Regions from separate parts of the Sporosarcina sp. resist genome, predicted to be linked through region 2. Evidence: a T-box and tRNA genes for the amino acid it is inferred to sense, from the RefSeq annotation. Region 2 holds a T-box; the other holds one or more tRNA genes.
The links. A T-box is a leader RNA that pairs with one kind of tRNA and senses whether it is charged. The one in region 2 lies ahead of ileS (isoleucine--tRNA ligase), so its partner is inferred to be a tRNA-Ile.
Positions count from the first base shown of each region.

Region 1: it has a tRNA-Ile gene. The T-box ahead of ileS (isoleucine--tRNA ligase) is inferred to sense a tRNA for this amino acid. The anticodon was not compared.

Region 1 covers NZ_CP060287.1:1,183,714-1,199,695, forward strand. Annotated here, with positions in the region: rRNA gene H7992_RS05835 (23S ribosomal RNA) at 1-1,020, shown strand, start outside; rRNA gene rrf (5S ribosomal RNA) at 1,174-1,289, shown strand; tRNA gene H7992_RS05845 (tRNA-Val) at 1,356-1,431, shown strand; tRNA gene H7992_RS05850 (tRNA-Thr) at 1,456-1,531, shown strand; tRNA gene H7992_RS05855 (tRNA-Lys) at 1,538-1,613, shown strand; tRNA gene H7992_RS05860 (tRNA-Leu) at 1,644-1,725, shown strand; tRNA gene H7992_RS05865 (tRNA-Gly) at 1,734-1,808, shown strand; tRNA gene H7992_RS05870 (tRNA-Leu) at 1,816-1,901, shown strand; tRNA gene H7992_RS05875 (tRNA-Arg) at 1,923-1,999, shown strand; tRNA gene H7992_RS05880 (tRNA-Pro) at 2,026-2,102, shown strand; tRNA gene H7992_RS05885 (tRNA-Ala) at 2,184-2,259, shown strand; tRNA gene H7992_RS05890 (tRNA-Met) at 2,282-2,355, shown strand; tRNA gene H7992_RS05895 (tRNA-Ile) at 2,363-2,439, shown strand; tRNA gene H7992_RS05900 (tRNA-Ser) at 2,457-2,549, shown strand; tRNA gene H7992_RS05905 (tRNA-Met) at 2,592-2,666, shown strand; tRNA gene H7992_RS05910 (tRNA-Asp) at 2,670-2,745, shown strand; tRNA gene H7992_RS05915 (tRNA-Phe) at 2,805-2,880, shown strand; tRNA gene H7992_RS05920 (tRNA-Gly) at 2,888-2,961, shown strand; tRNA gene H7992_RS05925 (tRNA-Ile) at 2,966-3,042, shown strand; tRNA gene H7992_RS05930 (tRNA-Asn) at 3,044-3,118, shown strand; tRNA gene H7992_RS05935 (tRNA-Ser) at 3,128-3,218, shown strand; tRNA gene H7992_RS05940 (tRNA-Glu) at 3,229-3,300, shown strand; gene H7992_RS05945 (TraR/DksA C4-type zinc finger protein) at 4,180-4,908, opposite strand; gene H7992_RS05950 (1,4-dihydroxy-2-naphthoate polyprenyltransferase) at 5,093-6,004, opposite strand; gene H7992_RS05955 (isochorismate synthase) at 6,168-7,553, shown strand; gene menD (2-succinyl-5-enolpyruvyl-6-hydroxy-3-cyclohexene-1-carboxylic-acid synthase) at 7,546-9,258, shown strand; gene menH (2-succinyl-6-hydroxy-2,4-cyclohexadiene-1-carboxylate synthase) at 9,251-10,096, shown strand; gene menB (1,4-dihydroxy-2-naphthoyl-CoA synthase) at 10,093-10,911, shown strand; gene H7992_RS05975 (o-succinylbenzoate--CoA ligase) at 11,108-12,553, shown strand; gene H7992_RS05980 (metal ABC transporter solute-binding protein, Zn/Mn family) at 12,980-13,957, opposite strand; gene yidD (membrane protein insertion efficiency factor YidD) at 14,118-14,348, opposite strand; gene H7992_RS05990 (Dps family protein) at 14,450-14,899, shown strand; gene H7992_RS05995 (putative motility protein) at 14,963-15,145, shown strand; gene H7992_RS06000 (transposase) at 15,234-15,542, shown strand; gene H7992_RS06005 (NUDIX domain-containing protein) at 15,589-15,982, shown strand, end outside.
Region 2 covers NZ_CP060287.1:3,590,747-3,606,728, reverse strand. Annotated here, with positions in the region: gene H7992_RS17660 (DUF881 domain-containing protein) at 1-16, shown strand, start outside; gene H7992_RS17655 (small basic family protein) at 20-388, shown strand; gene ftsA (cell division protein FtsA) at 486-1,769, shown strand; gene ftsZ (cell division protein FtsZ) at 1,811-2,989, shown strand; gene H7992_RS17640 (sigma-E processing peptidase SpoIIGA) at 3,374-4,228, shown strand; gene sigE (RNA polymerase sporulation sigma factor SigE) at 4,218-4,928, shown strand; gene sigG (RNA polymerase sporulation sigma factor SigG) at 5,023-5,802, shown strand; gene H7992_RS17625 (PRC-barrel domain-containing protein) at 5,885-6,130, shown strand; gene H7992_RS17620 (YggS family pyridoxal phosphate-dependent enzyme) at 6,200-6,892, shown strand; gene H7992_RS17615 (cell division protein SepF) at 6,889-7,338, shown strand; gene H7992_RS17610 (YggT family protein) at 7,364-7,639, shown strand; gene H7992_RS17605 (YlmH family RNA-binding protein) at 7,694-8,470, shown strand; gene H7992_RS17600 (DivIVA domain-containing protein) at 8,561-9,070, shown strand; T-box leader at 9,123-9,340, shown strand; gene ileS (isoleucine--tRNA ligase) at 9,470-12,232, shown strand; gene lspA (signal peptidase II) at 12,601-13,077, shown strand; gene H7992_RS17585 (RluA family pseudouridine synthase) at 13,077-14,003, shown strand; gene pyrR (bifunctional pyr operon transcriptional regulator/uracil phosphoribosyltransferase PyrR) at 14,433-14,975, shown strand; gene H7992_RS17575 (uracil-xanthine permease family protein) at 15,059-15,982, shown strand, end outside.

The sequences.
Region 1 (15,982 bases), 2.4 Mb from region 2:
TTCGAATTGAAGCCCCAGTAAACGGCGGCCGTAACTATAACGGTCCTAAGGTAGCGAAATTCCTTGTCGGGTAAGTTCCGACCCGCACGAAAGGCGTAACGATCTGGGCACTGTCTCAACGAGAGACTCGGTGAAATTATAATACCTGTGAAGATGCAGGTTACCCGCGACAGGACGGAAAGACCCCGTGGAGCTTTACTGTAACCTGATATTGAATTCCGGTGCAGCCTGTACAGGATAGGTAGGAGCCTTGGATTCCGGAGCGCTAGCTTCGGATGAGGCGTTGGTGGGATACTACCCTGGCTGTATTGGACTTCTAACCCATGCCCCTTATCGGGGCAGGAGACAGTGTCAGGCGGGCAGTTTGACTGGGGCGGTCGCCTCCTAAAGAGTAACGGAGGCGCCCAAAGGTTCCCTCAGAATGGTTGGACATCATTCGTAGAGTGCAAAGGCATAAGGGAGCTTGACTGCGAGACCTACAAGTCGAGCAGGGTCGAAAGACGGGCTTAGTGATCCGGTGGTTCCGCATGGAAGGGCCATCGCTCAACGGATAAAAGCTACCCCGGGGATAACAGGCTTATCTCCCCCAAGAGTCCACATCGACGGGGAGGTTTGGCACCTCGATGTCGGCTCATCGCATCCTGGGGCTGTAGTCGGTCCCAAGGGTTGGGCTGTTCGCCCATTAAAGCGGTACGCGAGCTGGGTTCAGAACGTCGTGAGACAGTTCGGTCCCTATCCGTCGCGGGCGCAGGAAATTTGAGAGGAGCTGTCCTTAGTACGAGAGGACCGGGATGGACATACCTCTGGTGTACCAGTTGTCTTGCCAAAGGCATCGCTGGGTAGCTATGTATGGACGGGATAAATGCTGAAAGCATCTAAGCATGAAGCCCCCCTCGAGATGAGATTTCCCATTACGCAAGTAAGTAAGATCCCTCAAAGAAGATGAGGTTGATAGGTCTGGGGTGGAAGCACGGCGACGTGTGGAGCTGACGGATACTAATCGATCGAGGACTTAACCAATTTTGAAAAGGGCTTGATTACCCTGATTCTGTGTAGCACAATGTCTGTTTTATTCAGTTTTGAACGAATAAGTACCGTTCATAAAAAAAGTACTTGCAATTAATTAGATGATATGTTATAATAATTATTGTCTTTGAGAAAAGACCATACAAGTCTGGTGACGATTGCGAAGAGGTCACACCCGTTCCCATCCCGAACACGGAAGTTAAGCTCTTCAGCGCCGATGGTAGTTGGGGGTTTCCCCCTGTGAGAGTAGGACGTCGCCGGTCTTGTAACAATTATTACATAGGTTTATGAATAGGACGAACAACTGAAGTTTGTCGCACTTATACCCAGGAGGATTAGCTCAGCTGGGAGAGCACCTGCCTTACAAGCAGGGGGTCGGCGGTTCGAGCCCGTCATCCTCCACCATTTTATTTATAATGAAAACTATTAGCCGGAGTAGCTCAACTGGTAGAGCAACTGACTTGTAATCAGTAGGTTGAGGGTTCAAGTCCTTTCTCCGGCACCACTTTTCGAGCCATTAGCTCAGTTGGTAGAGCATCTGACTTTTAATCAGAGGGTCGCAGGTTCGAATCCTGCATGGCTCACCATTTTTATGACTTAGTGTCATAATTTATATTGCGGGTATGGCGGAACTGGCAGACGCGCTAGACTTAGGATCTAGTGCCTTCGGGCGTGGGGGTTCGACTCCCTTTACCCGCACTTATAATGCGGAAGTAGTTCAGTGGTAGAATACGACCTTGCCAAGGTCGGGGTCGCGGGTTCGAATCCCGTCTTCCGCTCCATATTTTTGCCGGGGTGGCGGAACTGGCAGACGCACAGGACTTAAAATCCTGCGGTAGGTGACTACCGTACCGGTTCGATTCCGGTTCTCGGCATTAATAACTTTTCACTTATATGCGCTCGTAGCTCAATTGGATAGAGCACCTGACTACGGATCAGGAGGTTGTGGATTCGACTTCTGCCGGGCGCACCATTATGTTTTTAAACTTTATAATTCTTCGGGACGTAGCTCAGCTTGGTAGAGCACTTGGTTTGGGACCAAGGGGTCGCAGGTTCGAATCCTGTCTTCCCGACCATTAAGCTTTTTAAGCAGATTCGCCGCTTAAAGAATATACCATTTTAAGTAGATTTGTGCTTTAATAATTGCCAGCTATAATGGGGCCTTAGCTCAGCTGGGAGAGCGCCTGCCTTGCACGCAGGAGGTCAGCGGTTCGATCCCGCTAGGCTCCACCAACACAATTTCAATAAAGATCCTGGCGGCGTAGCTCAGCTGGCTAGAGCGTACGGTTCATACCCGTGAGGTCGGGGGTTCGATCCCCTCTGCCGCCATCTTAAAGGACCTTTAGCTCAGTTGGTTAGAGCAGACGGCTCATAACCGTCCGGTCGCAGGTTCGAGTCCTGCAAGGTCCACCACTATTATATACAGCCATGGAGGTATACCCAAGCCCGGCTGAAGGGATCGGTCTTGAAAACCGACAGGGGAGTCAAATCCCGCGGGGGTTCGAATCCCTCTACCTCCTCCATTTTTAACTAGTGGTGAAATTAAATAGTACTTATATTGTTGTCGCGGGGTGGAGAAGTGGTATCTCGTCGGGCTCATAACCCGAAGGTCACAGGTTCAAATCCTGTCCCCGCAACCAAATGGTCCCGTGGTGTAGCGGTTAACATGCCTGCCTGTCACGCAGGAGATCGCCGGTTCGATCCCGGTCGGGACCGCCATTTTTATTAATACTATAAGGTTTAGAATAAGTTAACGACTTAATGTAAACTAAATACGTGGCTCAGTAGCTCAGTCGGTAGAGCAAAGGACTGAAAATCCTTGTGTCGGCGGTTCGATTCCGTCCTGAGCCACCATTGTTATGCGAGTGTAGTTTAGTGGTAAAACCTCAGCCTTCCAAGCTGATGATGAGGGTTCGATTCCCTTCACTCGCTCCAAAAAGGGCCTATAGCTCAGCTGGTTAGAGCGCACGCCTGATAAGCGTGAGGTCGATGGTTCGAGTCCATTTAGGCCCACCATTCCGCAGTAGCTCAGTGGTAGAGCAATCGGCTGTTAACCGATCGGTCGTAGGTTCGAGTCCTACCTGCGGAGCCATTTATATATGGGGAAGTACTCAAGCGGCTCAAGAGGTGCCCCTGCTAAGGGTATAGATCGCGAAAGCGGTGCGAGGGTTCGAATCCCTCCTTCTCCGCCATATATAATTTGGCCCCTTGGTCAAGCGGTTAAGACACCGCCCTTTCACGGCGGTATCACGGGTTCGAATCCCGTAGGGGTCATACATAAAAGTAGCTTTACAAGTTCTTAATGAACTTGTAAAGCTACTTTTTAATTTGTTTATATATAGTTTTCTAGTTCACTTAAATTCTCACTATATATGTTGAATTAAAGAATCCCATTGAATCTACTGTGGCGCTCAATAAGGAGAGAGTTGTAATTAGGGGTGTGGATTGTAGAACGCTTGACGCTTTGGGGATGCCTTTCACCGTAAGCCTGGATATCGCTTCGCATCCAGTCTCACGGCTTCGGCGACCCCTTTGCCGCGCCTGCACTAGGGTGTTCATTATCGAGAGAAATGTGATTTTGAGATGTATATGCCGAGATTATAAGGTGATTACTAGTTGATACTACTTATAGTCAAGAAAGACGTACTCCAGGTTGCAGATTTCATCACAGCTAATGAAATGCTCTTTCTCATATAGACCATCCAGCGTCGAAGCGATATTGGTAGGAGTTCTGTTTCATTCTTAAATAAAAAAGACAAGACTATGGAGAAGACTTCAGCCGCCAAAATAATATCTTTGGCGGCTTTTATCCAGTTAAGAAGCCCCGCTATTCTTTCGTCCCAAAAAGCTCAAGCATTTCGTGTACTTATGCCTTTGGAGAGCAACGGATGGATAACCACCAAACGATTCCCGAAAAATGTGTAGGGTGCTACGAAGTCGCATCCCTACACATCAAGATATCTCGATAATAGTAAAGAGGTCGTTCTATCTAAAGCAACTCAAAGGCAACTCAAAGGCAACTCAAAGGCAACTGCACACGCAGCGCCTAGTGTTTGATTAAATCATTTACTGGTTAATTTTGGTTAATTAACATACGTGAGCTAAAATATCCTGAAAAGAAACACCATAAGCAATGGCCTATGGTGTTTCTTTTCACTTCTTCTGATCCTCTATATAACTATCTTTTTCATGATAAGGAATATCTCCGAGAGGGGATTCGATTCCTTCATCATCCAGTTCCGCTTCATATTTCTCTGAGGCATCGGACCTGATGAAACCGCGTGACTTTCCATTTATATCGGTTCCTGTGAATTCTTCAAATTCTTCGGTTGCACCATCTGAAATTCCGCTGTCGTATAACGTATTGTAGTCATCGTGATCTCCGCTGAAATCGGAAGGGGTTTCTGATGTTCCAGATTTTGCGATTTCCTGAAAGCTGTCTTCGCCATCCCGGGCCGCTCCGGAAAATGAATTTGGGTTGGCCATGGTAAGCGTATCTTCTTCGACAGGTCGATCATTGGGGATTTCTTGCTCAGTCGCATGGTCGATGCAAAGGGTTGTGTAAGGAACTGCTTCAAGTCGCCCAAATGGTATATCTTTTTGGCACACTTCACATTTCCCATAAGAACCGTTCACCATCGCTTGTAAGGCGCTTTCTACTTTATCTAATTCAGAGCCAGCATGAACGTTTAAAGCCATGTCTTTCTCTCTTTCAAACAGTTCTGTACCCATATCACCGGGATGATTGTCATACATCGATAGCTCGCCGGCAGCTTCTTGTGCACTTTCCTTAATATCTGTTTCTTCTTCTGTTTTTGTTAAGTGATCCTTCATTTCATATAGTTCTTTTTTTAGAGTGGCTTTTTGTTTATCGTTCAACAAGTTTTGTCACGTCCTTTTTAGTAATGGCATTAGTCTGCACATACACACCGTACTTAATAAACAAAAGTACAGATTGTTGACTATCGTTACTTAACTTTCCTTTATTTCGTTCCATCTAAACATATAAATCAGAAAAAGCGTAAAGCTTCGAGTTAAATCGAGGCTTTACGCTTTTTTTTATTAGTTAGAGCAGATGCCCAATGAGTATTCCGATCCCTAATAGTAAGCCGAATAAAGTGTTCGTAACTGCAGTGTTTTTCATCGCAGGCATCACATGTATTGGGATGTGATTTTTTCGGAACACAGTAATCGCTCCAATCGGCTTTTTGACACTAAGAAATACAAGCAGTGCCCATGGAGTAAGATGACCGAAGAGAATCATTGCAATAATCCAGCCATAGGAAATAATGAAAAATAGCATTAGGATTGTAATTGCGTTGTAGCGGCCCACAAGAATAGCGAGTGTTTTTCGTCCGCCTTCCTTATCGCCTTCTAAATCACGTATATTATTTGCTAGCATAATACCTGCGACTAGCAACATACTTGGGATAGATAGCAGAACCGCTTCTGTCGTTACTGTTTCTGTCTGGATATAAAACGCAATAAGGATAAGTAACATTCCCATGACAACACCGGAAAACAGTTCTCCAAATGGCGTGTAGGCGATAGGATACGGTCCTCCAGTATAAAAGTAGCCTACCATCATTGACAGGATCCCGACGACTGCGAGCATCCATGAGGTTTCCATACATATATAGATACCAATAAGGACGGAAATCCCGTAAAGCATAAAGGCAAGATTCAACACGGTTTTTGGTTTTACACCATTACGGACGATTGTACCGCCGATCCCAATGGACTGTTCTGTATCAAGTCCTCTTTTAAAATCATAATATTCATTGAACATATTCGTTGCCATTTGGATGAAAACACTCGCGACGAGCATGGCGATGAATAAAGGAAAATGTAATTTTCCGTAAGTTAGTGCAATCATGGTACCGAGAAATACAGGTGCAAAGGCTGCCGTTAGTGTATGTGGACGTGTAAGCTGCCACCAAATACGCCAGCCTTTATCCGCTTTTATTGTCTGTTGCAATTTGGCTCTCTCCCTATCCTTTTAATGACCCTATCTATTGTACTCCAAAATGGGTGGAGTGAACATATGGACTGCTTATTATGTGCTGAAACGACATTGATTCGGTATGATAGACTATAGGTATTGTTTTAAATCAGTCGAATGAATGTACGGAGGGAAAATAATGAATCGGAAGTTGACCGCTACCCGTGAATCTCAATTAAATGTTAGGCAGAATGAGCTGCGTTTTTTTACAGAAACTGTCGATGCGGGGAGAATCTCACCACTTGCGTTTTTTGAAGCAGGAGATTCGTGTTACAAAGATGAACGTTTCTATTGGCAAAATGCAGATAAAACTTTAACGCTTGTTGGTATTGGACATGCTACGGTATTAACAAGTGATGGAACGAATGATCGTTTCACACATATTTCAACAAGTTGGAAAAAATTATGTAGTTCGCTTATTAAAGAAGAAAATGATCGGGAACCTGTTCTTTTTGGAGGTTTCTCGTTTGATCCGAAAAGTGTTAAGCAATCAGAGTGGGATGCATTTCCATCGGCCCATTTCGTTGTACCTTCTTTCCAGTTGTCGATTACGAATGGTAAGACAGAAATTTCCATTAACCTCGTAACAAAAAGCAACGATGGGGCAGAACAGTTTGAGAAGTTAAGGGATGAAAGAGACCGTCTAATTCATATCGCGCAAGTCGAGGAATCCGCTCTGCTTACAAAACCGGAAGTTGTGTCAATAGAGGAACTTTCGAAAGAACATTATCTGGAAACCGTTGCAGATGTCACAAAGAAAATTAACAATGGTGAAGCTGAAAAAGTAGTAATTGCACGTTCGGTTAAACTAAACTTTGCAGATGACGTGCCGGCTGTCACTGCACTTCATCATATATCAAATGAACAGCAGGAAAGTTATCACTTTGGATTGCAAAAAGACGGCCAATTATTTTTTGGTGCTACACCTGAACGTTTAATTGAAATATCAAATGGCCGTGCGTATTCGGCATGTGTTGCGGGTTCCATTAAACGAGGCAAGTCGGCAACTGAAGACCGCGAACTTGGCGATGAACTTCTTGAAGATAGAAAAAATCGAGAAGAGCATCAATATGTCGTTAATATGATTTCACAAGTGTTTAAGACATTTTGCACAGACATCAAAATTTCGAAAGTACCGAAACTGATGAAAGTCCGTGATATTCAGCATTTGTTTACGCCAGTTGAAGGAAAAGTTGAACAAGGAACTGATATTTTTAGTTTGGTTCAAGCACTTCACCCGACACCGGCGCTAGGCGGTGTCCCAACTGATATAGCGATGGAAATGATTCGTTCTGAGGAAAACTTGGATCGGGGTTATTATGCTGGACCAATTGGTTGGACAGATACTGCTGGAAATGGTGAATTCGCTGTGGCAATCCGTTCCGCACTTCTTGACGGCAATAGTGCGTACTTATACGCAGGTGGAGGAATTGTGGCAGACTCTGAACCAGATAAAGAATACGATGAAACATGGGTGAAATTCAGACCGGTTATGCGGGCGCTTGGAGGAAAACTGAATGGATAACCGTACAGTTTTGACTGATTATGTTCGTAGAATGACTGCTGCTTTGATGATGGCTGATGTGAAAACGGTAGTTATTAGTCCAGGCTCTCGTTCGACACCACTGGCTTACGCTTTCGCTTCAACAAAAGGCCTTGATGTCTATATGCAAGTCGATGAACGATCGGCTGCCTACTTTGCATTAGGTTTGGCGAAGGCATCCGATAATCCTGTCGTCCTTCTCTGTACGTCAGGTACTGCAGCATCGAATTATCATCCTGCTATAACAGAAGCGTATTATGCGCGTATTCCTCTTATTGTTATCACGGCTGACCGTCCGCATGAATTAAGGGAAGTCGGTGCGCCACAGGCAATCGATCAAATTCGAATGTATGGTAAGCATGTGAAATATAGTGTAGATTTCCCACTTGCTGAAAACAATCCGGATATCGAAGACTTTATTGATCGCCATATTAGCCGTGCACTGTCAGTTGCGACTACAGCTCCACGCGGACCCGTTCACTTAAATGTGCCGTTCCGGGAACCACTTCTGATCGATTTTAATCGGGAAACGCCGAAAATGACTTTCAAAAAACGATTTAAAAGTGTAGACAGTTTGGATGCATCTACTGCCCAACAAATTTCACAGTTGCTTGCAACGTCGGAAAAAGGCTTCATCATTGCTGGTGAAATGCCGATAGGGTTCGATAAAGCAGCATTTTGGAACTTTGCCAAAGCACTGGAATGGCCAGTATTATGCGATCCGCTATCAAATCTTCGCACGGAAGTACCTGAACAATGCATAGCGCTCTGTATTGATCATTATGATGCGCTATTAAAAAGTGATGCATTCAAAGAGAAAGTCGTACCTGATACTGTCATTCGTTTTGGTGCACAGCCAGTAGCGAAGCCGCTTTCGCTTTACTTGAAAAAAGTAAGACCAGCTACAGTTATAGCGGTGGATGAATCGCCGGAATTTAGGGATTCGCTCGGTGTCGTTACGCATCATATCCAGACTTCATCCGAAACAGTCATGAAAATTATTGTGGATAAACCGAAGACATCTTATACAGAGTTGTGGACAATGGCGAATGAGGCGGCATCAGCGATTACAAATAAGTATGAGGGTGTTGCTGGCGATGAAGGGATATTTGCAAAAACATTATTTGAGCACCTTCCCACAGAGAGCGACCTCGTAAGTGGCAGCAGCATGCCAATCCGTGATGTAGACACGTTCTTCAGGAAGACGGATAAGGATATTAAAATTTTTGCGAATCGCGGGACGAATGGTATCGATGGTGTTGTATCGACAGCATTCGGTATCCAGGCGGCAAGAAAGCGTCCAACATGGCTGTTAATTGGCGATTTATCGTTCTTGCATGATATCAACGGATTAATTGTTACTCGTTTCCACGAGGCAGATTTAACCATTGTCATTATTAATAACGATGGGGGTGGAATATTCTCGTACCTTCCGCAAGCTGATGCAGGTAATCATTTCGAAGAGCTGTTTGGCACACCAACAGGCTTAACATTCGGCCACATTGCTGCGATGTATGATGCGCAGTATGCGGCAATCCACACGCCAGAAGAGTTCGGAATGGAGCTCGATAAAGCGAAGGAAAAACCAGTGCGTATTATCGAAGTGTTCACGAATCGTCAAGCGAATGTGAAAGCGCACCGAGACCTATGGAAGCAAATCACGGACAGGCTTGATCGTAATGAATGAAAAGACTATTTGTATACGTGAAATTAATATGCATGTGGAAATCCAAGGTGGAGAAAATCTACCTGTCATCGTATTTCTACATGGTTTTACGGGGAGCACCACATCATGGCGTGAAATTACAAAGTTGCTAAAAGGTAACTACCAGACAATAGCTGTCGATTTGACGGGACACGGCAAATCGACTATTCCGGAAGACATTGGCCGCTACTCTATGGATCAGCAAGTAGAGGACCTTGAGGAACTGTTTACTGAGCTTTCTCTTGATCAATTCATCTTAGTTGGCTATTCAATGGGGGGACGTATTGCACTGGCTTATACGGTGCGACATCCAATGCGGGTCTCGTCATTGATTCTCGAGAGTTCTTCTCCAGGATTGAAGACGGAAGTGGAAAGAGAAGAACGACAAGCAGCTGACAGGCGGCTGGCAGACAGAATCACAAGGGACGGATTGCCGGCATTCATCGATTTCTGGGGAAATATTCCCTTGTTCGCGTCTCAGAAGACTTTGTCGGAAGAAAAGCAGCTGGCAGTGAGGAATGAACGGCTTAGTCAGAGTGAAATAGGCCTTGCGAACAGCTTACGTGGTATTGGAACAGGTAGCCAAGCTTCTTATTGGAAGAGCCTAGGAACAGTCAATCTTCCGGTTTTGCTCATAACGGGAAAACTCGACACGAAGTTCGTAAATATTTCCCGGGAAATGCAGAGGGATTTCCCTAATGTCCGCCACGAAACGATAGAACATGCTGGACATGCAATTCATGTGGAAAAACCGGCTACATTTGCTACAATGATAGAGGAGCATATTTCAGAGTTGAAAAATCGAGGAGGATCACTATGACACGTCAATGGGAAACGATACGTACATACGAAGACATCAAATACGAACAGTATGGCGGGATTGCAAAAGTAACAATCAACCGTCCGGAAGTGCGCAATGCATTCCGTCCTAAAACGGTATCGGAGTTAATCGACGCATTTTCACGAGCACGGGACGACCAAAGCATTGGAGTCATCGTCTTAACAGGCGAAGGCGAGAAAGCATTCTGTTCAGGCGGAGACCAATCCGTACGAGGGCATGGCGGTTATGTAGGAGACGACGAAATTCCACGTCTCAACGTCTTGGACTTACAGCGTCTAATCCGTGTTATTCCAAAACCGGTTGTGGCAATGGTTGCAGGATATGCAATCGGCGGCGGACATGTTCTTCATGTCGTTTGTGATTTGACGATTGCAGCAGAAAATGCAGTTTTCGGACAAACAGGACCTAAAGTCGGTTCATTCGACGCAGGTTACGGTTCGGGCTACTTGGCACGAATCATTGGCCATAAAAAAGCGCGCGAAATCTGGTTCCTTTGCCGTCAATACAACGCACAGGAAGCACTCGACATGGGTCTAGTCAATACAGTAGTTCCTTATGAACAACTGGAAGACGAGACGGTCCAATGGTGTGAAGAGATGCTTGGCATGAGCCCTACGGCACTTCGTTTCGTGAAAGCGGCAATGAATGCGGATACGGACGGACTTGCTGGTCTTCAACAATTGGCTGGCGACGCAACACTTCTTTATTACACAACAGACGAAGCGAAAGAAGGCCGCGATGCATTCAAAGAAAAACGCAAACCGGACTTCGGACAATTCCCACGTTTTCCTTGATTAAAGAAAAGCGTAAGGCGCCGTTTAGCCCCGACAAGCGCTGGAAGTCTTGAAGATAAAGGCGTACTTTGCCTTTTCAGCAAGACTGAAGCGACTCAAGGGGCTGGCGCCTGAAGCCTAGACAGTAATCAAACTGGATAAAAACTAAGAAAGCTGCCTCTAATCGGGCAGCTTTTTCTGAATGGATGGTGATGGCATGATTCCAAATTGGTTAATGCAACGGGCTTATTTAACGCCTGATAAAATAGCTTTATCGTTCGAAGAGGAAAAGTGGACATTCGCACAGTTAAAAGATGATGCTGTGGTTCTTGCACGAAAATTGAGGGCTAACAGTTTAAATGAAGGGGAACGGATCGCCTTGCTTGGGTCCTCCAATTCTGAAATGGTAGTCATCATTCATGCATGTATGCTGGCCGGCCTTGAGATTGTTATGCTAAACAGTCGGTTGTCGAAAAAAGAAATCGCATATCAATTGGATGATTCAGGCGCCAATACGGTAATTGTGTCGAATGAACTGAGTAGTGTTGTTGCCGATACGCCGGTACGTCAGCTACTATTTTCTACGATCAAAGAAAGTGCGGAACAGGCTTTTGTCATCCAGGAAAGTTGGCAATCAGACAGAACCATTACGATTATGTATACATCGGGCACGACAGGATTTCCGAAGGGGGTCCGTCAGACTGCAGGTAATCACGTCTCGAGTGCACTGTCGTCTGTTCTAAATTTAGGGCTTGATGAAGACGATGTCTGGCTCTGTGCGATGCCTTTATTTCATATTAGCGGGTTCTCGATTCTCGTTCGTTCTGTTCTATACGGAAATGAGGTTCAGTTGCATGAGAAGTTTGATGCGGTCAAGTCGGCGATTGCGGTAAGGGATGGGTCCGTCACACGGATGTCTGTTGTATCTCTTACATTGGATAAAGTTCTGCGTGAACTGGAAAAGGATAATAGTGTCGCACATTCATCATTTAAATCAATGCTGGCAGGTGGTGGCCCCGTTCCAATCGATTATTTGAAGCGGGCAAAAGTACTTGAAGTTCCTGTTCTCCAAACGTACGGCATGACAGAAACTAGTTCGCAAACAGCGACCTTAGCAGCAAGTGATGCAATGAGGAAAATGGGTTCAGCAGGCAAACCATTGTTTTTCAATCAAATCAAAATCAAAGATACAGAAACGCCAGGTGAAAAAGGTGAAGTATTTATACGCGGTTCACATGTGACACCTGGATATATTGGTCGTTTTTCCAAAGTGGATCCATTGGAAAATGGCTGGCTTCCAACAGGTGATATCGGTTATCTTGATTCGGAAGGTTATTTGTATATCGTCGATAGAAGATCCGACTTAATCATTTCAGGAGGAGAAAATATTTACCCTGCTGAAATTGAAAATGTACTGATAGCGCATCCGAATATTCGAGAGGTAGGCGTTTGCGGGAAAGAACATTCCGAGTGGGGAAGTGTCCCAGTTGCGTTTGTCGTAGTGTCAGGAAATGTGAAAGAAGCTGATTTGATAGCGTATTGTGAAGAGCGATTGGCGCGTTACAAAGTACCGAAATCATTCCGCTTCGTAGATGAACTGCCGCGTAACGGGTCAAATAAGTTATTGCGTCGCAAATTGAAAGAGTCAGTGGATTTGGAGTAAGGTTGAAGTCGAAATTAAAGTCAAACTGTCACGGCAACTCCTCAATCTGTAAGGGCAATTGCTTGAACTGTCCTGGCAACAGATTAAACTGTGAGGGTAACTCTGAACTGTCATGGCAACTCCTCAAACTGTAAGGGCAACTGCTTGAACTGTCCTGGCAACAGATTAAACTGTGAGGGCAACTTTGGACTGTCACGGCAAGTCATCAATCTGTAAGGGCAATTGCGTTAACTGTCCTGGCAACAGATTAAACTGTGAGGGCAACTCTGGACTGTCATGGCAAGTCATCAATCTGTAAGGGCAATTGCGCTAACTGTCATGTCAAATGATTAAACTGTAAGGGCAACTCCAAACTGTCACAGCAAAAACAAAAAGGCTGTTCCATATACCAGATTAAATCTGGTATACGGGACAACCTTTCTTCATTTACTTTCCACTTAACGCTTTCTTCAGCGTTTCAATGTTTTGTTCCATCAAAGAAAAATAGTCTTCGTTGTTTTTTACATCATCCACTGTCAATACGCCAAGATTGTGGAGCATGAGTGATTCAGCACCAATTTCTTTCCGCACGACATTAGTTAGTTTAGATGATACATTCTGTTCAAAAAGTACATAGTGGATGTTGTGATTTTTTGCCTCTTTGACAATTTGTGCTAATTGCTTTTGTGACGGCTCGCTTTGTGAGTTCAGTCCCGCAATCGCGACTTGTTCCAGTCCATATGAATCGGCTAGATAACCAAATGATGCATGTGAAACAAAAAACGTTTTGGAAGGGACAGTGGAAGCCATCTCTTTGAATTTGCTATCGAGTTCGACAAGTTCTACTTTCAGTTGTTCAAAGTTCTTCTCGAATTCGTCTTTCATTTCAGGTTTTGATGCAATCAATGCATCTTTGATAGAAGTTGCAAGTTCGACACTAAGCAGTGGTGAGATCCATACATGGGGATCAATTCCCCCATGATCATGACCTTCGTGTCCATGTTCATCATGTTCAGCATCTTCGTCGTGACCTTCATCACTATGACCTTCGTCTAGCATCTCATCAGGAATTGCCTCTGCTGTTGCAACCATTTTTACATGTTCGTTTTTCATGGTTTTTTCTGCATTTTCCACAAAACCTTCAAGGCCGAGTCCTATATAGAAAAACAAATCCGAGTCCGCGAGTCCCATCATATCTTTTTGTGTAGGATCAAAAGTATGTTCATCCGCGCCAGCAGGATAGATGGATTTCACATCGACGTAATCGCCGCCGATTCGTTCTGTAAAGTATTGAAGCGGGTATACTGTTGTATAAATAGACAATTTCTCTGTCCCAGTTTCCGAGTTTTCTGTGGATTTAGCGCCACAAGCACTAAGTAGCATAATTGTTAGTAATGACATGATGAAAAAAAGTTTCTTATTCATTAGATATATCCTCCGTATTATTAATAGTAATCATTCCGATTTGTGTAACTGACTTTTTTATCATACAAGAGTGTTTCTAATTTGGCAACTAAATAAGCGAATTTCTTTTAATCGAAAAAAACGGCTCGACAATTATGTCAAACCGTTCTATCTAAAAAGATCACTTTTTATGCATATCATTGTCTGGTACAGGATCAAATCCACCCTCGTGGAACGGATGGCATTTTGAAATTCGACGTACCGCAAGCCATGAACCCTTTAGTGCTCCATGCTTTTCGACTGCCTCAATCCCATAGTGAGAACAAGTGGGATAGAAACGGCATGAAGGTGGTGTAAGGGGTGAAATTACTTTTTGATATAGTTTAATAAAGCCAATTAAAATCTTTTTCATTTAAAAAACTCCTTATTAATGCCTCGATGTTTATTGTAGATGCTTCGGTGGTAAATTAACAGAGAGATGAATTATATTTAACAATAAGGGGAGAGATTTATATGTCGAAAGAACTTATTAATGAATTGAATGTCCAAGTTTCTACATGGTCGGTTATGTATGCGAAGCTCCATAACTATCACTGGTATGTTAAAGGTCATCATTTCTTCACGTTACATGTAAAGTTTGAAGAACTTTATAATGAAGCGACGTTACATATGGATGAAATCGCAGAACGTATTTTGACACTTGGCGGAGATCCTGTAGCAACGCTGAAAGAACATCTTGAACAATCTGTTGTGAAAGAAGCAACGGGAGATGAAAAAGAAGACAGCATGGTGAAAACTGTCGTAAATGATTTCGGTGAAATTATGAAATCGTTGAAAAAAGGCATGCAGCTGGCTGCGAAAGATGGCGACGATATGACGGAAGATTTGTTGAACGCGACATATCAAAGTATCGAAAAACATCAATGGATGCTGAATGCATTCCTGGGTGAAGATAATAAGTAATCATTTTTCATTAAAAATACTAGAAAAATGCCGATAATAAGCTTGTGGAAGGAGTGATGGCAAATGGATATGAGCTCCATCATGGCAAGTCAATTGAGAAGTTTGCAATCGACTGTTCAGTTGAGTGTGTTAAATAATGCACTTGCAATGAATACTGCAGCGGCAACAGATATGTTGAAAAGTTTATCTAATCAGTCTGTTGCAGCCCATCCTCATAAGGGAGCTTCGGTTGACGTACAAGCGTAAATTGCGGTAAAGCATGTATCTCCAGTAAAAGGGGATGCATGCTTTTTTCATACTAAGCCATGCTAAAAAGAAAAAAGGATGGTGTAGCATGGAGAAATACAAAATGTACGTTTCTGTCGTAAATCAGCAAGTATACCATTACCCAGATGATTCACCGTGGGAATATGAGGTTAATGTAGAAAGTCAGTATGTTCCTGTTTTTCATCGGTTATTTAGTCAGATAGATGAACTCGAATTCCGAAACTTCCTTAGGTCACATTTACCGTTTTTGCCCTATCATTATGGTCGGAACAATTTCAACGTCGATCAACGTACGATGAAGATCTATGCGCTCATTCATGAATTTACAGATGATAAGTCGAAGCGATTTATCGAAAAGCTTCCGTATTTTCGTTGAAAGGATTGCTGTCCTTCGCTACACTGGTTGAAAGGACGTGAGTGCAATGCTTATTTTCAATGATGTTAATGGTGGTCGTGTTGAGCTGACTTTCGGAGAAAACCAATTTGGAATGCCAGCTCGGCATGTCCTTGTTATCCTCAAGCATAATGGTAAATGGTTACTGACTCGGCATTTAGTTCGAGGCGTTGAGTTTCCAGGTGGTAAAGCAGAGCATGGAGAAACGATCGAGGAGGCAGTTATACGCGAAACGATTGAAGAAACAGGTGTGAAAATTACGGATCTTGTGCAATTTGCAGAGTATGTCGTTCGAAGTAATAGTACATTTTGCAAAGCTGTATTCACAGGGAAAGTTGCGGAAATCGATGAGCATCCAGCCCTTTACGAAACAGAAGGAGCTATGTGGATGACTAATGAAGAGCTTGACCAGTGTGAAGAAT
Region 2 (15,982 bases):
GCCGAAAGGGGAATGACTTATGTGGTTACCATTACTTGGTCTTGTACTCGGAATTTCGATGGGTCTATTATCAGACATTCAAATTCCACAGGTATATGAAAATTACTTATCAATTGCTGTACTGGCTGCCCTTGATACGCTATTCGGGGGCATCAGGGCTCATTTACAGCAAGTATACGATGATAAGGTGTTTGTATCTGGATTCTTCTTTAACATAGTACTGGCGGCCGCACTGGCATTTTTAGGAGTGCATCTAGGAGTCGATTTATATCTTGCGGCAATTTTTGCATTCGGTGTAAGGTTATTCCAAAATATCGCCGTTATTAGAAGGATTTTGCTTGTTAAATGGGCAGAGCGAGGGAAAGTTACCAACACAAATGCACATTAATGAAGGGGTTTGAATAAGAGATGTCGAAAATATTTAGACAATGTACTCCCAATGCAATAGAATGGGAGTTAAGAGTTGATTTGGGAGGTGCCAGTAATTGAGCCAATCAGAATTATATGTATCACTTGATATAGGTTCTTCGTCAGTTAAGGTGTTAGTAGGTGAAGTGGATGGCGGATCCTTGCACGTTATCGGAGTTGGCAATGTTCAATCTGCGGGAATTCGGAAAGGGACAATCATCGATATTGATGCAACTGTCCAATCTATCCGAAAAGCGGTTGACCAGGCCGAAAGAATGATAGGGATGCAAATCCGTGAAGTCATTCTGGGCATTCCTGCAAATGGCGTTTCGTTACAGGACGTCAAAGGAGTTGTTGCAGTTAACTCGGAAAATCGTGAAATTACTGATGACGACCTCGATCGGGTTATGAAATCAGCGCAGGTCATGTCAGTTCCACCTGATCGGGAAATCGTTAACATCATTCCGAAACAATTTATTGTTGACGATTATGATGAAATAACGGATCCAAGGGGAATGATCGGTGTCCGGCTTGAAATGGACGGAACGCTTATTACTACATCAAAAACACTTATTCATAATATACTACGCTGCGTGGAACGAGCAGGTCTTGTAATCCAAGAAATCTACTTGCAACCGCTTGCTGCCGGTACGTTTGCTCTGACGAATGATGAAAAGAATCACGGCAGTGCATTTATTGATATCGGTGGTGGTTCTACCACAGTCTCCATTTTTGGCGAAAACCGATTCATGGCGACAGCAGTCATACCAGTTGGCGGGGATCATATTACAAAAGATCTTTCAATTATTTTGAAAACGCCAACTGAACAGGCAAGAAAAATTAAGCATCAGTATGGACATGCTTTCTCAGATGATGCATCGGATGATGAATTGTTTGAAGTACCTGTCATTGGTGCTGATTCAAAAGATCAGTACAGCCAAAGATACATATCGGAAATTATCGGTGTTCGGCTTGAAGAACTTTTTGATCTCGTTCTGGAAGAGCTGTACCGCATGGGCGTACATGATTTACCAGGTGGAGTCGTATTGACCGGTGGTATAACGAAGATGGATGGTATCCTACAATTAGCAAGACATGTGTTGAAAACAAGGGTCCGTATTCATACACCAGAGTATATCGGGGTAAGAGAACCGATGTATGCAACTGCGGTAGGACTTATACGCTATGCACATATGCAAGATTCTTATTTTGGTCATGTCCCTGAGTCAGCGACAGTTTCGGCTTCTGATAATCATACGCCGGCTCCGGTCAACAAGAAAAAGTCAGTAGACCGGAACAAAGAAAAGAAACCTGGTATTTTAGATAAAGCAAAGAAAGTCTTTGACAATTTCTTCGAATGATTCAATGAACAACTGTATGAAATGGACTAGGAGGAGAGACGATGCTAGAATTCGATACGAATGTTGACGCGTTAGCAGTCATCAAAGTAATTGGTGTAGGCGGTGGCGGTAATAATGCTGTAAATAGAATGATTGAACATGGTGTGCAAGGTGTGGAATTTATCGCAGTTAATACAGATGCTCAGGCACTAAACCTTTCGACTGCTGAAGTGAAGTTACAAATAGGTGGCAAATTGACACGCGGACTTGGGGCAGGTGCGAATCCGGAAGTTGGTAAAAAAGCTGCCGAAGAAAGCAGAGAACAAATCGAAGAAGCATTGCGCGGATCTGATATGGTGTTCGTTACTGCAGGTATGGGCGGTGGAACAGGTACTGGGGCTGCTCCAGTCATCGCACAAATTGCGAAAGATTTGGGTGCACTGACTGTTGGTGTTGTTACTAGGCCGTTCACTTTTGAAGGACGAAAACGCCAGACACAGGCAATCGGCGGTATAACATCTATGAAAGAATCTGTGGATACACTAATCGTCATACCAAATGATAAATTGCTTGAAATTGTAGATAAAAATACGCCAATGCTCGAAGCTTTCCGTGAAGCCGATAATGTGCTACGTCAAGGGGTTCAAGGTATTTCCGACTTGATCGCTGTACCTGGACTTATCAACTTAGACTTTGCAGACGTTAAGACAATCATGTCCAATAAAGGCTCTGCTCTTATGGGAATCGGGATGTCTACGGGAGAAAATCGTGCGGCTGAAGCGGCGAAAAAAGCCATTTCAAGCCCACTACTCGAAACGTCAATCGACGGTGCAAAAGGTGTACTTATGAATATCACAGGCGGTTCAAACTTGAGCCTATTCGAAGTACAGGAAGCTGCAGATATCGTTGCTTCAGCTTCAGATGAAGATGTGAATATGATTTTCGGTTCTGTCATCAATGACAACTTGAAGGATGAAATTATCGTAACAGTCATTGCAACAGGCTTCAGCGAAGAGCAGCTTACCGTATCTCGTCCTGCAAGAAGCCCGGGCTTCGGTGCAAGTCGTACACAACCGCCAACGCGTGAGCAGCAACCGCCAACTCAACAGCCACCAACACGTGAGCGTAGCAGAGAGGAAGCGCCACAGTTCCAACAACCGGAACCAACACGCCAACCTCAAGGTAATCAACAAGATGACACGCTCGATATTCCGACGTTTTTACGCAATCGTCGTCGTTAATAATGATGTAAGACTAAAAGCTTTCCAAAAAGTGCAACCGCGCTTTCTGGAAAGCTTTTTTTACGTTTAGTTAGCTATGAAGTGAATTAGGTGATGTTTGATTATTGTTGGCATGCTGCCCGATCATATTACGAGCGAACCGATCAAAAAGCATGTCTAGCCGATCATATAACGTGCCAACCAATCAAAAAGCATGTCTAACCAATCATATAACAGGCCAACCAATCATATACCCCGACCAACCGATTATATCGCTTCATTCAACTAACTAAAACGCTCGATATCTAAAATCGAATCCTGTCGATTTCTTTTTTTTGTCTGCCCCTAGTTCCGACAAACATTTTACGCCATAGGTGCTATCGTTGTTGTCAGGGAGGGCGGCTTATGTATGGGGAACTCATTGTAGGAGTGAATATGCTATTTAATTATGCAATTCTTTCATTCGCCAACAAAGTAGGAAACGTACAAGCCGCCCGCGGACGATTATTGTTCGCCTCTTTTGCGGGTGCGATGCCTGTCGTTATTTTTCCATCATCGGTGAGTGTTTTGGTTTTATCTTTTATTTGCATGACTGTTTGCGCTTTTGGAAAGGCTTTTGAGCTGTGGAAAAAATCTGCGACAATGGTTTTGATAGGGGCGGTATTTGCTGGTGGTTTACTAACGGCTTTTCAATATCGCATCCATATGTCCAGTTCAGCGTTTACAGTTCTTGCCTATGCAGTTGTCGCATACATTTCTCTTTATTTCATGAGGAAAAAATGGCTTGATGTCAGAACTGCACGCCATGTTTCCGAGCTTCGTGCTTCTTCAGTTCTCTCTATTTGGGATGCTGAAGTAGAGGTTGATGTATTCGTCGATTCGGGTAACGGTTGCACGGAGCCATTGTCTGGTTCTCCAGTCCATTTTGTTTCGTTAAAGGTGCTGGAAAAGCATATACCGGAAGATTTGATGAAGCCTTTGCTTGCTTGGAATCCTCAAGGAACACCTTCAATGTCGGAGTTTCCTGAGGGCTATCACAAACAAATAAGGCTGATTCGGTTAGTAACGGTGCAAGGACAGTCTTGGGCAGTTGGTTTTCGATTCAAGCAATGGGTTTTAGGAGAAGGGAACGTGCTGCAACCTGGTTATATTGTAGTGACAAAGAATGATCGTCGTTATCCGGACGGTGCGGGAGCAATCTTGCATGTATCCGCAATGGAGTCATTAAACGGGGAGAGGGGAACTGCTTATGCTGTATAAATTTAGAAAATGGATGTCGATAATCACTAGCTTTTTTAAAAGGAAAAGCGGCACATACTATATCGGAGGTCATGAGTCCCTTCCAAAGCCGTTGACCCGGGAAGAAGAAGCAATAACAATCCAAGCATTTATGGAAGGCGATATGAACGCGCGTGACAGACTAATTGAAAAAAACCTTCGTCTTGTTGTTTACATTGCACGTCGTTTTGATAACACAAATACACATATTGAAGATCTTATCAGTATAGGTGCAATCGGACTTATAAAGGCAATCGAAACTTTTAAGACCGACAAAAACATCAAATTAGCCACATATGCATCCCGCTGTATTGAAAATGAGATTCTAATGCATCTTCGAAAAACAAACAAAACACGATCTGAGATTTCTTTTGATGAACCGTTAAATTCAGATGCGGACGGTAATGAATTACTATTATCGGATATTCTTGGCACAGATGAGCATATTATCATTGATGATGTCGAAAGAAAAATCGAGCGCCAGCATATGATTGAAGCAATTACGAGTCTCGATGAACGAGAGCGTTATATTATGGAATGCCGTTTCGGTTTGACGGGACAAGAGGAAATGACACAGAAAGAAGTAGCAGAACTGCTTGGGATTTCTCAATCCTATATTTCACGGCTCGAAAAAAAAATCATCTCGGAACTGCGTGAAAGCTTGAATCATCCGATTGCATAATGGGTGAAATTGGCGATGCGAATTTCCGCATATTCTGGACGACTGCGGACAGACTATCTTGTACAGTCATCTACAGAATGCGGAGGAAAAGCTAATGGTGCGTACAAGAGTTGAAATTTGTGGAATCGATACGTCCGAATTGCCGTTACTCACAAACGACGTGATGAAAGCAACGTTTATCAGGTTACAGAGCGGAGATCATGCAGCAAGGGAAGAGCTCGTCATTGGCAATTTGCGTCTCGTCCTAAGTCTGGTCCAAAGATTCGCATACAGGGGGGAACAAGCGGATGATTTATTTCAAGTCGGATGTATCGGCTTGCTTAAATCAATTGACAACTTCGATTTGAAACATAATGTCAGATTTTCAACATACGCAGTCCCGATGATTATTGGAGAAATTAAAAGACATCTACGTGATCATCATTCAATACGAGTATCAAGATCACTTCGAGATACCGCTTATAAGGCAATAAGAGCGAAAGAGCAGTTCATTAATGATAATCAAAGAGAACCGCGAATATCGGATTTGTCTGAAGCAACAGGTATACCCGCCGATGATATTCTCTTTGCCCTTGATGCAATTCAAGATCCAATGTCCCTTCATGAGCCTATGAACGGGGACGGCGGTGATCCAGTATTTATGATGGATCAAATACAGGACAAAACGGTTTCAGAAGAACGGTGGCTGACGTATGTATCTGTTAAAGAAACTGTATCTAGTATGGATGAAAGACAACAATCAATTCTTTCAAAACGTTTTTATTTGGGACAAACGCAGACCGAAATCGCTAAGGAACTAGGCATTTCACAAGCCCAGATTTCCCGATTGGAGAAGAGTGCAGTTCAAACCATTCGGGAAGGGATGGAACAATAATGATAAATGTAACGCAATGCGCTAACTGCATTGCGTTTTTTCTCGTGCCTATGTGCATATATTCATTGTAAGGAGGGATTTTATGAGGTTTTCAGAAATACAAAAAAAAGAAGTTATCGACGCTACTAAAGGAACGTTCCTTGGATTCGTCCAGGATGCAACAATTGACACTGTAACTGGAAAAGTTGAATCCTTGCACGTAGGTGGTGGAGAACGGAACAGTTTTTTTGATACAAAAGACAAGGATACGAAAAAGGTCAATCTTAAAGAGATTACAACAATCGGTAAAGATATTGTGCTTGTGGGCAAAAAGAATGCAGAAAAATGATTCATTATTGATATGTTCAGCCTAGGTTGGTACAATGAAGTGAAAGATTGAGGAAAAGTAGTGATTATAATGGGAAATCTACAGCAACGAATACAAAAAATCGAACAAGATATACAAGCAACTTGTGACCGCGTAGGTCGAAACAGATCTGAAATTACGGTCGTTGCTGTTACGAAGGAAGTTTCGACAGCAAGAACATCTGCGGTGCTGGAAGAAAACATCCGACATCTTGGCGAAAATCGACCTGAAGGCCTACTAGGGAAACAGGAAACGATACAAAGTGGTGCCATCTGGCATTTCATCGGTAATGTTCAAAGCAGAAAAGTGAAAGAAATCATCAATCGAATTGACTATTTACATTCTGTTGATCGAATGAGTTTGGTTAAGGAAATTCATAAGCGTTCCAATCATGTTGTTGATTGTTTCATTCAAGTGAATGTTTCCGGTGAATCAAGTAAATCAGGTGTAACATCAGCTGAACTTGATTGCTTTATTGAAGATGTGGCGGCTTATGATAAAATTCGAATTATAGGTTTAATGACAATGGCTCCTTTCACAAAGAATATGGATGAGATTCGTTCCGTATTCCGCTCGTTAAGGGAACTTCGAGACGGCATCTCGGCAAAAAAATTGCCACATGCACCTTGTACTCAATTGTCCATGGGAATGTCAAATGATTTCATTATCGCTATTGAAGAAGGTGCAACTCATGTAAGAATCGGGACTGCACTTGTCGGAGCAGAAAGCGAGGGAGACGTATGAGCATTAAAAACAAGTTTGAGAAATGGTTTTACCTAGACGACGAAGAAAAAGAAGTACAAGAACAGCCACGCCGGGAAGAACAGCGTCCTGCGCAGGAGCAGCCACGCAGCAGAGCACCAATGAGGAAGCAAGTAGCAGGCGAACCACAACAGTCAGCAACGGTTGTCAGCTTGCAAAGTGTCCAGAAGTCTTCCAAAGTTATTCTTATTGAGCCCCGTGTCTATGCTGAGGCGCAAGACATTTCTGAGCACTTGAAAAATAAGCGTGCAGTTGTTGTGAATTTACAGCGAATTGAGCGTGATCAAGGAATTCGAATTGTCGATTTCCTAAGCGGTACTGTTTATGCGCTTGGAGGAGACATCCAGCGAATTGGCACTGATATTTTCCTTTGCGTGCCGGAGAATGTGGAAGTTGCTGGTGCAATCTCCGATTATTTTGAACGATAGAAATTGAATGAGGTGTACCAACAGAATGGAAAATATTTTAGGGTTAATTTATCAAGGAATAACAGGAGCAATATCGATTTACTCAATACTTCTTATTATCTATATACTAATGTCATGGATACCTGCTTCTCGTGAGACTAAGTTTGGTATAATACTTGGGAAGATTACCGAGCCTTATTTAGGGTTTTTCAGAAAATTCATTCCACCTCTTGGAATGATTGATATATCACCAATCGTTGGTATATTTGCGTTAAGGTTTATCTCTGATGGCGTTACAGCAATATTTTTGATGTTGTTATAAAATGATTACGTCGTCCTCACTTATGTGAGGATTTTTCTATAAGGAGCCGGAGAAATGGAAACTATACTGCAGCATTTCAGAAAAGATGAACAGCCTTTCATCGAAATGGCGATTGGCTGGATACGTGAAGTGGAAGATACTTATTCACCAAAACTAACAGGATTCTTGGATCCTAGGCAGCAGCGCATTGTAGAATCTCTTGCGGGCAGTTCGATGCTATTGGTCGGATTGTACGGAGCTTTTCCGGAAGCGGAAAGACGAAGAGTTCTTATCTATCCAGATTATTATGTACCAGAACCAGTCGATTATCGAATAGCTATTTTTGATGTGAAGTATGCTTCTAAGTTTTTGAAACTTGATCACAAGGACATCCTGGGCTCGATGATGTCATTAGGCATTGACCGTTCGAAATTCGGGGACATCCGAGTGGTTGATGATCAAGTCCAGTTTGCAGTCGCAGATGAGTTAAAGGATTATATGACGGCTAATTTTTTATCGATTGGGAAAGCGAAAGTGACGGTTGAAGAAAGTAATCGTCCGGAAGACTGGATAGTCACGACAGATACATGGACAGAAGAAATGCATATCGTTAGTTCATTACGACTCGACGTAGTAACAGCGGCATTAGTAACTATTCCACGCCAAAAAGCGGCGACGCTTGTGCATGGGGAAAAAGTGAAAGTGAATTGGGCTGTTAGAGATCAGCCTGCATTTGAACTTCAAGAGTCAGATATGATATCAATTAGAGGTTCTGGCCGTTTTAAAGTGATCGCAATTGAAGGAAGAACGCGTAAAGATAAGATTCGGCTAATTGTTGGGAAATTAGAATGACTTGTCAGATAATAGTTTGAAAAAGAACTGTTATCTGATGCCTTAACATGTATAATAGAGAATGAATAAGTTAAAGGGGAGATGCTTTAAATGGCTTTATCACCACTTGATATACATAATAAAGAATTTGCCAATAAGTTTCGTGGATATGATGAAGATGAAGTAAATGAGTTTTTGGAACAAATCATGAAAGATTTTGAAAATATACTTGAAGAAAACAAAACATTGAAAAGCAATTTGAAACAATCAGAAGAACAGGTCTCCCATTTTAACTCAATCGAGCAAACGCTACAAAAATCGATTCTTATCGCTCAGGAAGCTGCGGAAGACGTTCGTCGCAACTCTATGAAAGAATCGAAATTGATTGTCAAGGAAGCAGAAAAAAATGCGGATCGAATTGTCAATGAGGCACTTTCCCGCGCGCGTAGAATTTCTGTGGAAATTGAAGATCTTAAGAAACAGTCCAAGGTTTTCCGTACACGTTTCAAAATGCTCATTGAAGCGCAACTTGATCTGATTCAGTCAGATGATTGGGACGTTTTACTTGAGTACGAAATCGATGCGGAACGTTTAGAAATGGCAGCCGACCTGGATTCATAAGGAAACTTGACTTTAGTCTTAATTCACACATATACTTATAGGCATATATTTAGAACAGGCGTTGAAAGAGAAAGTACCTTCCAAATCTGAGAATAGCGAGCCGGGGGCGGTGGAAGCCCGGTCAACGGATTGGAAATGAAAATCACTCTCGAGCCGGATTGCGGAATGATTTACGTGATCCCGGAAACACCCCGTTATGGTGTCTGAGTGGTAGCAAATTCGTTTGCTACAAGTAGGGTGGTAACGCGAGAATAATTCTTCGTCCCTTTTTAGGGGTGGGGATTTTTTTATTTTTGCCTGTGCCTTGTGTCTACAGGATGTAGGTATGGGGTCTTTGCCACAGGACGTGGCGAAGGCTGCGATCCTTTTGCGCTTTTCTATTTTAAAGGAGGAAAAAACATGGAGTACAAAGATACATTACTTATGCCGAAAACAGAATTCCCGATGAGAGGTAACTTACCTAACAAAGAGCCATTACTGCAAGAAAAATGGGCAGAGATGGACATTTATAAAAAAGTACAGGAACGAACTGCGGGTCGCCCGTTCTTCGTATTACACGATGGTCCTCCATATGCGAATGGTGATCTTCATATGGGTCACGCCATGAACAAAGTATTGAAAGATATGATTGTCCGCCACAAATCAATGACAGGTTTCCACGCGCCATACGTTCCAGGCTGGGATACACATGGACTGCCGATTGAACAGGCATTAGTGAACAAAGGCGTAAAAAGAAAAGAAATGTCAGTAGCAGAATTCCGAAAAATGTGTGAGGAATATGCGCTTGGTCAGATTGACAATCAGCGTAGCCAGTTCAAACGGATTGGTGTACGTGGCGATTGGGATAATCCATATATCACGCTAAAACCAGCTTTTGAGGCGCGTCAAATTCAAGTGTTTGGTGAAATGGCTAAAAAAGGATATATCTATAAAGGATTGAAACCAGTTTATTGGTCACCATCAAGTGAATCTGCACTTGCTGAGGCGGAAATCGAGTACCAGGATAAGAAATCACCATCTATCTATGTTAGTTTCCCTGTGAAAGATGGACTTGGCGTAATTGATGAAGATGTTAACTTCTTAATCTGGACGACAACTCCATGGACGATTCCTGCAAACCTTGGGATTTCTGTCCATCCGGAATTTGAATACGTTATTGTTAAAGCGGGAGAAGAGAAATTCCTTATCGCTAAAGATTTACTTACGTTTGTCGCAGAAGAACTTGGTTGGGAAGACCATGTTGTTGAGCGTGAACTGAAAGGTTCTGAACTCGACCGTGTTGTTGCGAAGCACCCATTGTATGACCGCGATTCGCTTGTTATGCTCGGTGATCATGTTACAGCCGAAGCGGGTACTGGATGTGTCCATACAGCTCCAGGCCACGGGGAAGATGACTTCTACGTGTCTAAATCATATGGTATTGATGCTCTTTCTCCTATCGATGATCGCGGTGTTATGACTGATGAAGCGCCAGGCTTCGAAGGTCTGTTTTATGAAGATGCAAATAAAGCAGTTACAGAGGCACTCGACAAAGTGGGCGCGCTTAAGAAATTATCATTCATCACTCACTCGTATCCACATGATTGGCGCACGAAAAAACCGGTTATTTACCGCGCGACTGCACAATGGTTTGCTTCAATTGAGTCGTTCCGTACGGAATTACTTGATGCTATTAAAAAGACGAAATTCACACCTTCATGGGGCGAAACAAGATTGTATAACATGGTTCGCGACCGTGGTGACTGGTGTATTTCACGTCAGCGTGTATGGGGGGTTCCAATTCCAGTGTTTTACGCTGAAAACGGTGAACCAATCATTACAGATGAAACAATTGCCAACGTTTCGGAATTGTTCCGTGAAAACGGATCGAATGTCTGGTTCGAACGAGAAGCAAAAGATTTACTGCCAGAAGGTTTCACCCACGAAGGCAGTCCGAACGGAGAGTTTACAAAAGAGACGGACATCATGGACGTTTGGTTCGATTCAGGCTCAACACACCAAGGTGTGCTAGTAGAACGGGATGATCTCGTTTACCCGGCGGACCTGTATCTTGAAGGATCTGACCAATACCGTGGATGGTTTAACTCATCACTCACGACAAGTGTTGCCATCAATGGCCATGCACCATATAAAGGCTTGCTAAGCCATGGTTTCACTCTTGACGGAGAAGGACGTAAAATGAGTAAATCAATCGGGAACGTAATCATTCCCGCAAAAGTAATGAACCAGCTTGGTGCAGACATTCTTCGCCTGTGGGTATCATCTGTTGATTACACAGCGGATGTACGGGTTTCTGATTCTAACTTCAAGCAAGTTTCTGAAGTATATAGAAAAATTCGTAACACACTGCGTTTCCTACACGGCAATACATCAGATTTCAATCCGGCTACAGATGCTGTGGCATTTGAAAATCTTCGTACAGTAGACAAATTTGTCTATGTGAGACTACAGGATTTGATCAAAGAAGTGCGTGAAGCTTATGAAAACTACGAATTCGCTGGTGTTTATCATGCGGTGAATAACTTCTGTACAGGTGAATTAAGCTCGTTCTACCTAGATATCGCCAAAGACGTTGTTTACATCGAAGGTGCAGATCATCCACATCGTCGTGCGATGCAAACAGTGATGTATGAAACGCTGATTACGCTGTTGAAATTGTTAACACCTATTGTGCCGCATACGACAGATGAAATGTGGGCATTTATCGAGCACAAGACCGAAGAAAGTATTCAGCTGACGGATATGCCAGAAGCACAAGATCTTGGACAAGAAGCACAGGCATTGCGTGAGCGTTTCGCAACATTGATGCTTGTTCGTGACGATGTTTTGAAGGCACTGGAAGAAGCGCGTAATAGTAAAATTATCGGGAAATCGCTTGAAGCGAAAGTAACGGTTGCTGTCCCTGAAAAACTGGCAGATGTATTCGCAGCGGATGATATTGACTTCGCACAATTCTTTATCGTATCGAAGTTTGCTGAAGGAGATATCGCTAACATGCCGGAAGGTACTTTGAAACTGGATGCTGTAAGTGTTCTTGTTGAAAATGCAGATGGCGAAAAATGTGAGCGTTGCTGGACGATTTCTGAAACAATCGGCTCAGACGAAACACATCCTACACTATGTACACGTTGTGCAGAAGTTGTAAAAGTGCATTATTCGTAAAATTATCAAACTGTAAGCCGCTGCTGCTGTCTTTATATAAGACTGGTTGCAGCGGCTTTTTAAAAGGTAAGAAAGCATAAGTTTTTTTACATGGATCTGTGTCTAGACTCCAGACGCCAGCCCCTAGGCCCCCACGAAGGGGGTCATGCAGTCTTTGCGACAGGAAGTCGCGACTTTAGACTGCCTTCCTTTCGCTTCATTCTTGCTGAAAAGGCATAGTACGCCTTTATCATCAAGACTTCCAGCGCTTGTCGGGGCTAAACGGCGCCTTGCGCTTTTCTTATATTACTCATTTAGCGTTGAAACGCGCTCATATAGGTGTCGATGTGGTAAAATGGAACGTAATCTGTCGGACGGGGGTATTTGGATTGTTCATTTATTACGGATTAGCGGCATTCGTCATTATTTTGGATCAGTTTACGAAATGGCTAGTCGTTAAAAACATGGAGCTCGGCGAAAAAATTAGCATTGCAGATCCTTATTTAGGGCTTCTTTCTCATCGCAACAAGGGAGCCGCTTGGGGTATGCTTGAAGGACAAATGTGGTTATTTTATATTGTCACAGTTGCCGTTGCAATTGGTATTATTTATTTCTTCCATAAAGAAGCGAAAGGGCAACCGCTCTTTGGATTCAGTTTAATGTTTCTTCTTGGTGGTGCGATTGGTAATTTTATCGATCGTCTGTGGCGCAAGGAAGTTGTCGATTTTGTCGATGTCACAATCCCGGTTATCAACTACGATTTTCCAATCTTTAATGTTGCAGATGCAGCGTTAACGGTCGGTGTGATTATGATCATCATTCATATTATTATGGATGAAAAAAAGAACAAGAAAAAGGTGTCGTAATGGAAAAAATAGAAATTGAAATAACTGAAGAACACAAAGGAAGCCGAATAGACAAAGCTTTGTCTGCAGTCAATCCTGAATGGTCACGTACGCAAATTCAATCATGGCTGAAAGACAGCCTTGTTCTAGTAAGCGGAATTCAAGTGAAACCTAATTATAAAGTAAGACTGGGAGATATAGTGACGGTGGAAGAACCTGAACTGGAAGTGCTTGACATGGTTGCTGAGGAATTAAATCTCGATATCGTCTATGAAGATAAGGACGTACTCGTTGTCAATAAAGCGCGTGGCATGGTTGTTCATCCTGCGCCAGGTCATCCATCAGGAACGGTCGTAAATGGTCTTATGCACCACTGCACGGACCTTTCAGGTATTAACGGAGTGGTGCGCCCAGGGATTGTCCATCGTATTGATAAAGATACGTCAGGGCTTTTGATGGTCGCGAAAAATGATAAGGCACATGTATCGTTAGTAGACCAGCTTGTGAACAGGTCAGTAACGCGTGTTTATACTGCACTTGTCCATGGCCATATACCACATGATAATGGAACAATTGACGCGCCAATCGGCCGTGATCAACGGGAACGACAAAATATGGCTATCGTTGATAAAGGAAGGCATGCGGTAACGCACTTCAAAGTAATCGAACGGTTCGGGGATTATACGCTTGTCGAATGCAGATTAGAAACAGGCAGAACGCATCAAATTCGGGTGCATATGAAATATATTGGTTATCCACTTGTTGGAGATCCGAAATATGGACCGAAAAAAACACTTCAATTTAATGGACAAGTATTGCATGCAGGTACGCTCGGTTTTGATCATCCCGTAACAGGTGAGTACTTGGAATTCAACAGTCCTCTACCTGAAGACTTTAAAGACTTGGTTGATGAAGTTAGGAAAAGCGTTGACAAAACAGAAGAGTAAATTGTATACTGAACGAAGCAATTGAATAGCGATACCTTTAACATCAGTCCAGAGAGGCTGGGAAGGTTGCACGGAAGTACAGTCAAACTGCTGCGCGCAGTTTCTATGTACATTTATTTCTGCACGTATACCCTCCCGCCATCCTAGGCCGGGAGGGTTTTTTATGTCTAGCAACAGGCGCCAGACTCTCGGGTCATAAGTCAGACCAGCTACACGGCAAAGAACGCCGCTTCGCCGATCCGCCTTATGCCTGTCGCGGGCCTACAGGATGTAGGTCACGCAGACGTTGCCACACGATGTGGCGACCTTAGGCTGTGTTCACTTGACGGCGCCTTACGCTTTTCATATAGGAGAATATCCAAGCTAATCGGCTCCTGGAAGGCATTTGACCGAAAGACAGAAGTAAACAAGGAAATGGAGGATGTTGAAATGACGGAAAAAGCAAATATTCTAGATGAACAGGCAATTGGCAGGGCGGTTACCCGAATTGCACACGAAATAATTGAACGCAACAAAGGAATTGACGCTTGTATTCTTGTCGGCATCAAAACACGCGGTGCTTTCTTAGCGAAAAGACTTGCTGAAAAGATTGAACTTATCGAAGGAAAACCGATTAAAGCCGGTGAACTTGATATCACACTATATAGGGATGACCTCACGTTGAAACATAGTAACAATGAACCGCTTGTTCAGCAGGTAGACATCAAGCATGACGTGACAGATATGAAAGTAATTTTGGTAGACGACGTTCTCTATACAGGTAGAACAGTTCGGGCAGCGATGGATGCAGTTATGGACCTTGGAAGACCAGCATCAATCCAACTAGCAGTACTTGTTGACCGTGGTCACCGTGAATTGCCAATACGACCAGACTTCGTCGGTAAAAACATCCCAACTTCAAGTGATGAGCGAGTCGTCGTGAGTGTAGAAGAAACAGATGGCAAAGATAGCGTGTCGATTCATTCTAAATAGTAGCGAAGGTGCCTTATAAGGGGATTCTTTATCTCAACATAATATGAATACAAAATAAAGTAATCCGCACGGGGGTATTGGCAATGGATGAAAAAGTGTTAGATGTGCATGAAAAACCGGCACCAGCTAGGTGGATTATCCTTAGTTTACAACATATGTTTGCCATGTTTGGAGCAACAATATTAGTACCTCAGCTCGTCGGATTAAGTCCGGCAATCGCCCTTCTGACAAGTGGTATTGCAACAATCGTCTTTATCCTTGTTACACGATTCCAAGTGCCGGCGTACTTAGGCTCATCTTTCGCCTTCATTATCCCGATACAAGTCGCAACTCAAACGGGTGGAATTGGCAGTGCGATGATAGGAAGCATGTTTGTGGCACTTGTCTACGGAATTATTTCATTGCTCATTTGGAAAACGGGCTACAATTGGATCATGAAAGTTTTGCCACCGATTGTTGTAGCGCCTGTCATCATCGTAATTGGACTGGCACTTTCACCAACTGCAATCAGCATGGCAAGTACCATCCAAGTTGGAGATGAAAAGGTATATAACCTGCTTCATTTCTCGGCTGCACTTGTTACGCTAGCAGCTGCTATCATCTGCCTCATGTTTTTCAAGGGAATCATTAGCTTAATGCCAATCCTAATCGGCATCATCGTCGGTTACATTTACTCGGCTTTCATCGGGATCTTAGATTTTACAAAAGTTATGGAAGCAAAGTGGTTTGAATTTCCGGAAATGTTAATTCCAGGTGTGGATTATGATTTCGTCATTACACCTACACTGCTCTTTCTTATGGTGCCAATAGCAATTGTCACAATATCGGAGCATATCGGCCATCAACTTGTCCTTGGACGAATCGTTGGAAGAGATTACATAAAAAATCCAGGATTGAACCGCTCATTACTAGGTGATGGACTTGGAACACTCATAAGTGGTCTTGTAGGAGGTCCACCTAAAACGACATACGGTGAAAATATCGGTGTTCTTGCGCTTACTCGAGTT